DNA from 4 places in the Streptomyces sp. NPDC050528 genome. Region 1 is predicted to be linked to each of the others. Evidence: riboswitches for the same ligand, from Rfam matches in the RefSeq annotation. Region 1 holds a riboswitch; each other region holds the start of a gene.
The links. A riboswitch is a leader RNA that binds a small molecule or an ion and turns the genes downstream of it on or off. The one in region 1 is predicted to bind cobalamin.
Positions count from the first base shown of each region.

Region 2: linked by a shared signal. The riboswitch ahead of ACIBK4_RS03615 (ribonucleoside-diphosphate reductase subunit alpha) and the one ahead of ACIBK4_RS36590 (ABC transporter substrate-binding protein) in region 1 are both predicted to bind cobalamin.
Region 3: linked by a shared signal. The riboswitch ahead of metE (5-methyltetrahydropteroyltriglutamate--homocysteine S-methyltransferase) and the one ahead of ACIBK4_RS36590 (ABC transporter substrate-binding protein) in region 1 are both predicted to bind cobalamin.
Region 4: linked by a shared signal. The riboswitch ahead of ACIBK4_RS07660 (cobalamin biosynthesis protein) and the one ahead of ACIBK4_RS36590 (ABC transporter substrate-binding protein) in region 1 are both predicted to bind cobalamin.

Region 1 is NZ_JBITHH010000012.1:295,267-297,459, reverse strand. Features, by position in the region: gene ACIBK4_RS36595 (universal stress protein) at 1-733, opposite strand, end outside; cobalamin riboswitch at 906-1,119, shown strand; gene ACIBK4_RS36590 (ABC transporter substrate-binding protein) at 1,173-2,193, shown strand, end outside.
Region 2 is NZ_JBITHH010000001.1:788,372-790,564, forward strand. Features, by position in the region: gene ACIBK4_RS03610 (GNAT family N-acetyltransferase) at 36-542, shown strand; cobalamin riboswitch at 578-719, shown strand; gene ACIBK4_RS03615 (ribonucleoside-diphosphate reductase subunit alpha) at 844-2,193, shown strand, end outside.
Region 3 is NZ_JBITHH010000008.1:43,605-45,797, forward strand. Features, by position in the region: gene metE (5-methyltetrahydropteroyltriglutamate--homocysteine S-methyltransferase) at 1-885, opposite strand, end outside; cobalamin riboswitch at 1,031-1,256, opposite strand; gene meaB (methylmalonyl Co-A mutase-associated GTPase MeaB) at 1,330-2,193, opposite strand, start outside.
Region 4 is NZ_JBITHH010000002.1:66,852-69,044, forward strand. Features, by position in the region: gene ACIBK4_RS07650 (anion permease) at 1-800, shown strand, start outside; gene ACIBK4_RS07655 (hypothetical protein) at 834-1,055, shown strand; cobalamin riboswitch at 1,208-1,350, shown strand; gene ACIBK4_RS07660 (cobalamin biosynthesis protein) at 1,450-2,193, shown strand, end outside.

The sequences.
Region 1 (2,193 bases):
CCGCCGAGGCCGACGCCTGGACCAGGGCGGCCGCCGGACTCTGCAGACGGAGATCCTCGTAGACATCCACGTGCGGATACTTCTCCCGCCAGGGCCGCAGCGCGTCCGAGAAGCGCTGCGTCTCCTGGTCCTCCCAGCGACCCCGGTCCTCCTCCGGCAGCGCGTACGGCATCCAGCGCTCGACGGGCGAGGGCAGCCGCCAGGCGTGGACGACGTGCAGGCCGGTGCCGTGTCGGCGGGCGGTGTCGAAGGCGAACTCGACGACGCTGCTTGGCGGTTCGCGGTCATCGAGGCCCAGCGTCACACCGTACGGCGACCGTCCGCGGCGACTGTATCCGCCCGGCACCAACACAACCGGCCCTTCGGAGCGCTCGGCGACTCCGTGCGCCACGGAACCGAGGGCAAGGCCCGCGAAACCGCCCGAACCCCGCAGCCCGAGGACCGTGCAGTCGGCCTCGGCGGTCAAGGGGAGCAGCGTCGGCACGACCTCTCCGGTGAGGGTGACCACCTCGGCCCGGAGTTCGGAGTGGTCCTTCGCGAGTGACGTGACGAGGGCGTCGGGGGACGGCTCGCGGAAGTAGGGCCAGGTGGTGAGGAGTTGCTCGTCAGGGAGTGTCGAGACGTGTACGACCCGGAGGGGGAGTCCGCGCAACTCGGCTTCCGTCGCCGCCCAGTCGGCCGCTGCGCGACTGTCCGCGGATCCGTCGACACCGACAACGATCGGTTGGGACATGGTCGTTGGACCTCCGTGCGGGCCAGTGGAGGCCTCCACGATCCGCCGTGCGGGGCGTGCCGCACAGGGGTTGGACGGAACCGGAGGAAAATCCAGCGGTACCGGTACAGAGCGGCAGTGGCTCAGGAGCACCTTCGTGCCGTACCCCGCGGCGGGAGCGGACCGCCGATCTTGATACGTTGTGCCCGCCAGTCGTGCCACAACCGAGGCCAGGGAATCCGGTGGAAATCCGGAACTGACGCGCAGCGGTGAGGGGGACGGGCGGGGCACTCGACGCCACTGGGGCGACGCGGGCCGGCCGAAGGAGCCGGTGTGCGACGCGCCGGGAAGGCGCCCCGTCCGGACGAACCCGAGTCCGAAGACCTGCTGGCGCCTTCTCGCCCTCGGCGAGGGGGAGTTCGTAGGCAAGGCTCCGCGTTCGAGCCCCGACAGGCAAGGCATGCCCGTGATCCGTATTGCCCCCGTCCCGCTGCGCCGCCGTACCGCGGCCCTCCTCGTCGCGCCCGCCCTGCTGCTCACCGCGTGCGGGGGTTCCGACGGCGACCGTGCCGACGGCGAGACGGAGAAGTCCGCCGCGGGCTTCCCGGTCACTCTCACCGACTGCGGGCGCAAGGTCACGTTGAAGTCGGCCCCCAAGCGGGTCGTCTCCCTCAACCAGGGCACCACGGAGATCCTGCTCTCCCTCGGCCTCGCCGACCGCATCGCCGGCACCGCCACCTGGACCGACCCGGTGCTCAAGGGCCTGGAGAAGGCCAACGCGGGCGTGCCGCGCCTCGCTGACAACGCGCCCTCCTTCGAGAAGGTCCTCGACGCCGAACCCGACTTCGTCACCGCCTCCTTCGTCTCGACGCTCGGCAAGGGCGGGGTCGCCACCCGCGAACAGTTCGAGAAGCTGGGCGTGCCGACGTACGTCTCCCCGTCCGACTGCGCGGGCAAGGACAACGACAGCGGCGGCGACGGTTCGCGCAGCACCCCGCTCACACTCGACACCGTCTACGGCGAGATAGACGACCTGTCCCGCGCGATGGGCGTGAAGGCGCGCGGCGACACACTCGTGGCCCAACTGAAGCAGCGGGTGCGCGCGGCCACCGCCGGCCTCGACGCCTCCGGCACCTCCCTCATGTACTGGTTCGCCAACTCCCAGTCGCCCTACCTGGCCGGCTGCTGCGGCGCCCCCGGTGCCATCACGCGCGCCGTCGGCGCCGAGAACGCCTTCTCCGACACCCACGACGAGTGGCCCCAGATCAACTGGGAGACCGTCGCCGACCGTGACCCCGATGTCATCGTCCTCGGTGATCTGACCCGCAAGTCGCAGACCGCCGAGACCGCCCAGGCGAAGATCCGCTTCCTGGAGACCAACGCCGCCACCCGCAACCTCACCGCCGTCAAGAAGAAGCGGTACATCCTGCTCAGCGGCCAGGCGATGAACCCCTCCATCCGCACCGTCGAAGGGATCGAGC
Region 2 (2,193 bases), on a different contig from region 1:
CCTCGGCGGCCCGCTCTTCGTGCACACTCACCCGCATGGACATCCTCATCCGGCAAGCAGAACCCACCGAATACGAACCCCTCGGCGAGATCACCGCACAGGCCTACCTACAGGACGGCCTCCTCGACTTCGGCGAAAGCGACGAATACCTCGGTGAGTTGAGAGCCGTAGCAAAACGGGCAGCCGCAGCCGACGTACTGGTCGCCCTGAACGGCGACCGCCTCCTCGGCGGAGTGACCTTCGTCCCGTCCGGCGGCCCGATGGCCGACATCGCGCAACCCGGAGAGGCCGAGATCCGGATGCTGGCGATCGCCCGCGACGCCCGCGGCAAGGGCGCCGGCGAGGCCCTCGTCCGCGCCTGCGTCGACCGCGCCCGAGCGACGGAAGGCTGCACGGCCGTAGTCCTGTCGACCCAACGCACCATGCACGCGGCCCACCGCATCTACGAACGCCTGGGTTTCACCCGCACCCCCGACCGCGACTGGACTCCCCTGCCGGAGCTCGACGACATCACTCTCCTCACCTATGAGTTGACGCTCTGAAACAGGCGCGACACAACATCTGGTGGTGACGTGACAGGCGAGCACAAGATGTATGCTCGTGCTCGCTGTCGCCGCAGGGGAATCCGGTGCGAATCCGGAACTGTCCCGCAACGGTGTACTTACGTGCATATGCACGCATGGTCAGTCCGAGGACCTGCCGACAGCTCGCGTCCGGCCACCCGGCCAGGGCGCATGACGTCCGGGCCTCGTGGAGTGGGCCGGTGGACGCGACGCCCCGTGCGCTCGTGTACTGCCGCCTGCCCTCGGCGAGGCCCCGTGCCGAGCGAGGGAGAGCCCCACCGTGACCATCGCGCCAGCAGAGCCGGCATCAGCGAACCGGGCAACCGACACGATCGTGGCCGGAACCGACGTTCCCGGAACGGCCGTTCCCGGAGCCGACGGTCCCGGTACCGCGATCCTGCGGACCCTGACCGAGCTGACCGCCGACCTCCCCGACGCCGACCCCGGCCGGGTCGCCGCCGCCACGTTGCGCGGCCGGTCCGCGCACGCGGACGTGGCGGAACTGCGCGAGCTGGCCACGGAGGCGGCCGCCGGCCTCATCTCCGAGGACCCGGTCTACTCCCGCCTCGCCGCCCGGCTGCTGACGGTCAGCATCGCCGCCGAGGCCGCCTCCCAGGGCGTCACGACGTTCACCGAGTCCGTCGCCGTGGGCCACCGCGAGGGCCTCATCGCGGACCGCACCGCCGAGTTCGCGACGCTGCACGCGGCGCACCTGGACGCGCTGATCGCCGCCTCCTTCGACGAGGGCGCCGACGACCGCTTCGGCTACTTCGGCCTGCGCACCCTGTACAGCCGTTACCTGCTCCGGCACCCGATCACCCGCAAGGTCATCGAGACCCCCCAGCACTTCATGCTGCGCGTGGCGAGCGGCCTGGCCGAGGACGACTCGACCCGCGCCCTGGACGAAGTCGCCGCGCTCTACCGCCTGATGAGCCGCCTGGACTACCTCCCGTCCTCCCCCACGCTCTTCAACTCCGGCACCCGGCACCCCCAGATGTCGTCCTGCTACCTCCTCGACTCCCCGCTGGACGAGCTGGACTCCATCTACGACCGCTACCACCAGGTCGCCCGCCTCTCGAAGCACGCCGGTGGCATCGGACTGTCGTACTCCCGCATCCGCAGCCGGGGTTCGCTGATCCGCGGCACGAACGGGCACTCGAACGGCATCGTCCCGTTCCTGAAGACGCTGGACGCCTCGGTGGCGGCGGTGAACCAGGGCGGCCGGCGCAAGGGTGCCGCCGCGGTGTACCTGGAGACCTGGCACTCCGACATCGAGGAGTTCCTGGAGCTGCGCGACAACACCGGTGAGGACGCCCGCCGTACGCACAACCTGAACCTCGCGCACTGGATCCCGGACGAGTTCATGCGCCGGGTGAACGCCGACGGCGAGTGGTCGCTGTTCTCCCCCGCCGACGTGCCCGAGCTGGTCGACCTGTGGGGCGACGAGTTCGACGCCGCGTACCGCAAGGCGGAAGCCGCGGGGCTGGCGAAGAAGACCATCCCGGCCCGTGATCTCTACGGCCGCATGATGCGCACCCTCGCACAGACCGGCAACGGCTGGATGACCTTCAAGGACGCGGCCAACCGCACCGCCAACCAGACCGCCGAGCCGGGCCACACGGTCCACTCC
Region 3 (2,193 bases), on a different contig from region 1:
CTTGCCGGGGAGTCCGCCTACGGAGGCGAGGTCGTCGAGGTTGGCGGCGGCGGACTCGGTGAAGTCCAGGGCGAGGCCCTCCACCGGTGCCTTCGCCAGTACCGGCAGGGCGTCGCCGAGGCGGTCGAAGTAGGAGGCGACCAGGAGCTTCGGGCGGTCCGTGAGGGCGCCGAGGTCGCGGTACGCGCGGGTGGTGGCGTTCAGTTCGGCCGGGGTGCGGTCCTGGACGAGGGCGGGTTCGTCGAGCTGTACCCACTCCGCGCCCGCCGCGCGGAGGTCGGCGAGGACCTCGGCGTAGACGGGGAGCAGCCGGTCCAGGAGGGTCAGCGGGTCGAAGTCCGCGGAGACGCCGGGGGCGGGCTTGGCGAGCAGGAGGTAGGTGATCGGGCCGACCAGCACCGGGCGGGCGGTGAGGCCGAGCGCGAGGGCCTCCTTCAACTCCGACACCTGCTTGGTGGAGCTGGCGGTGAAGACCGTGTCCGGGCTCAACTCGGGCACGAGGTAGTGGTAGTTGGTGTCGAACCACTTCGTCATCTCCAGCGGCGCCACGTCCTGGGTGCCGCGTGCCATCGCGAAGTAGCCGTCCAGTGCGTCGAGTTCTACGGCGGTGCGGTGGCGGGCGGGGATCGCGCCGACCATGACGGTGGTGTCCAGGACGTGGTCGTAGTACGAGAAGTCGCCGGTGGGTACCTCGTGGATGCCGGCGTCGGTCAGGTGCTGCCAGTTCGTGCGGCGCAGTTCGGTGGCGGTGGTGCGGAGGGCGTCTGCGTCTACGCGGCCCTTCCAATAGCCCTCGATGGCCTTCTTCAGTTCACGGCCCCTGCCCTGGCGGGGGTAGCCGTGGACGGTTGCCCGTGCTGCCGCGGCTGCGGACTTCGTTGTCACGGAACTCTCCTTCGCGAGATGTCTCCCTGAGGTCCCGGTGGGGGACGGGGGCGCGAAGGAACGTCAGATCGGGCGGTTGTCGTGACCGCCGATGTGTACGCCGACCCGCCCACGAGGTCACCGGGGTTCCGCGTACGGGATCTTCTTCCGTACGTGGGCAGTTGGCAGGTCTTCGGACTTGCGGGCACGGCCTCCGGTTGGACCGGAGGTCACCTACTGGCCGTCGCTTCCCAGGTCCTGTTGTGGGCCCAGTGCGTATGACGGCGGTCGTTCTCGCTTACCGCTGCGGGGCAGTCCCGGAGTTTCACCGGGTTCCCTCTTGCGACGCGTCCGTCTGGGTGACGGGGCGAACCAGCTGCGCCGCCAGCCTAAAGGGTTTGGGGTGGGTGCGTCGATTCTTGTCTGCGGGCCCGGTGGGGGCTGGTCGCGCAGTTCCCCGCGCCCCTAGGGAATGTCCGCTTGCCGGGTTTCGAAGGCTTGCAGGATGCGCTCAGCCGCCAGGGTTGCTGTCAACTCGCCCTCGCGTACCTGGCGTTCCAGGTCCGGAGCCAGTGCACGTACGGTCGGATCGGCGTTGAGGCGGCCCAGGAGTTCTTCGCGGACCATCGTCCACGTCCAGTCCACTTGCTGCTCGCTGCGCTTCGTCGCCAGGCGGCCCGTCGACTCCAGCAGTGAGCGGTGTTGTTCGAGGCGTTCCCAGACTGTGTCCAGGCCCGTGCCCTCACGCGCGCTGCAGCTCAGGACCGGCGGGGTCCAGGCCGCGTCGGCGGGGTGCATCAGCCTTAGTGCGCCTGCCAGTTCACGCGCCGCGCTCTTCGCGTCGCGCTCATGCGGCCCGTCCGCCTTGTTCACGGCGATGACGTCCGCCAACTCCAGGACGCCCTTCTTGATGCCCTGGAGTTGGTCGCCGGTGCGGGCCAGGGTCAAAAGGAGGAACGAGTCGACCATGTTGGCCACCGCCGTCTCCGACTGGCCTACGCCCACCGTCTCGACGAGGACGACGTCGTAGCCCGCCGCCTCCATCACCACGATGGACTCGCGGGTCGCCTTCGCGACGCCGCCCAGCGTGCCGGCGGTGGGGGAGGGGCGGACGAAGGCGGCCGGGTCGACGGCCAGGCGTTCCATGCGGGTCTTGTCGCCGAGGATCGAGCCGCCTGTGCGGCTGGAGGAGGGGTCTACGGCCAGGACCGCGACCCGGAAACCCTGCGACGTCAGCAGCGTGCCGAACGCGTCGATGAACGTCGACTTGCCCACGCCCGGTACGCCGCTGATGCCGATACGGCGGGCCTGGCCGCTGTGGGGGAGGAG
Region 4 (2,193 bases), on a different contig from region 1:
TGCTCGCCACCCGCTTCTCCTACGCCCTGAGCCGCAACGCGGGCGGCAAGGCCGCCGACAAGGGCTTCCGCGTCGGCCAGATCGCCTCCGCCGGCCTGGTCTCGCTGGCCCACGGCACGAACGACGCGCAGAAGACGATGGGCATCATCACCCTGGCCCTGGTCGCCGGCGGCTCCATCGCCCCCGACTCGGACCCGCCCACCTGGGTCATCCTCTCCGCCGGTCTGGCGATCGCGATGGGCACGTACATCGGCGGCTGGCGCATCATCCGCACGATGGGCAAGGGCCTGACCGACCTCCAGCCGCAGCAGGGCTTCGCCGCCCAGACCAGCGCCGCCGCGGTCATCCTGGCCTCCTCGCACATCGGCTTCTCCCTCTCCACCACGCACGCCGTCTCCGGTTCGGTGATGGGTGCGGGCCTCGGCCGCAAGGGCGGGGTCGTCCGCTGGTCGACCGCGACCCGGATGTTCGTCGCCTGGGGGCTCACGCTGCCGGCCGCCGCACTGGTCGGCGCGCTCGCCGAGTCCGTGACCGACCTCGGCGACTGGGGCACCGCCCTGGTGGCCGTCTTCCTGGTCGCCTCCAGCACCGGCATCTGGCTGCTCTCCCGCCGCCAGGTCGTCGACGCCTCGAACGTCAACGAGATCGACGAACCGGCCGGCGTGGTCACCACCGCGATCGCCGCCGTCACCCCGCCGCCCCCGTCGGTCGCCCTCTCCGAGGGCCTGTCGGCGACGATCCCCTCCCCGCCCACCCTCGCGAAGTCCGACCCGGCGACACCGCCGGCCGCCGCCGTCTGAGCCCGCGCCCCGGACACGAAGGAACGAATCAGCATGCACATCGACTGGGCAGCCCTCGGCTCCGTCTTCGGCGTCAGCCTCGTGGCCACCGTCTCCCTCGTGGCGGTCTTCACCCTCGGCATCGTCGGCCTCTCCCGCCGCGAACGCGCCACCGCCCAGGGCGACTCCGCGCCTCTCGCCCTGACCGGCGCGTACGCCTGCTTCGCGGCCTGCGCGGCGGCGGTGGCGTACGGGATCTATCTGATCGTGGCCTGACCGGCCGCCAGGTGAACTCGACGTGGGGGGGGGGGGGGGGGGGGGGGCCCCCCCCCCCCCCCCCCCCCCCCCCCACGTCCGCGTGCCCCCTCCGGCCCCTCGCGTGTGGGCATCAGCACACTCCGTCCCCGCAGGTCAACAGCAAGTTGACGGCCCTTCCAACAGCATGGTGGACTGCCGGAGCCATATACGGCGGCAGGAGAGGAAGCCGGTGCGAATCCGGCGCGGTCCCGCCACTGTCACCGGGGTAGACACCCCCGGGAGCCAGGAACTCTCACCGCCGGTCTCGTCGAACCAGGGCGTGGACACCCTGAGTGAGGACAAATCGCCATGCTCGGCTGCCGTTCGAGGTCCCGCACCATCCCCGTGTCCGACTCAGTGATCGGCTGACCCGATGCGTGCCGATCGCGTCTTCGCGTACGGCGCCGCCGCCGGCCTCCTCGGCGACCACCTCCTCGGCGATCCCCGCCGCGGGCACCCGGTCGCCGCGTTCGGCCGTGCCGCCGGTGCCGTGGAACAGGTGCTGTGGCGCGACCACCGGGGCTGGGGCGCCCTGCACACCGCCGTGTGCGTCGGTGGCACCATCGCCCTCGCCACCGCGGCCACTTCGGCCCTACGACCGTCTCGTACGGCCTCTGCCGCCCTCACCGCCGCAGCCACCTGGGCCGTCGTCGGCGGGACCTCGCTCGCACGCGAGGCCGGGGTCATCGGGCGCGCGCTGGAGGCCGGGGACATCGACGGTGCGCGGGCACGGCTCCCCCACCTCTGCGGACGGGACCCGCAGTCCCTCGACGCCGACGGGATCGCCCGGGCCGTGGTCGAGTCCGTCGCCGAGAACACCTCCGACGCGGTCGTCGGCGCCCTGGTCTGGGGCGGCATCGCGGGCGTCCCGGGCCTGCTCGGCTTCCGCGCCGTGAACACCCTCGACGCCATGGTCGGCCACAAGTCGCCCAAGTACCGCCGCTACGGCTGGGCTTCGGCCCGCCTCGACGACGTCGCCGGCTGGCCGGGCGCCCGCCTCACCGCCGCCCTTGCGACCGTGGCGGGCGGCGACCCGCGCGGCGCCGCCCGCGCCTGGCGCACCGACGCCCGCAAACACCCGAGCCCCAACGCGGGCCCCGTGGAGGCCTCCTTCGCG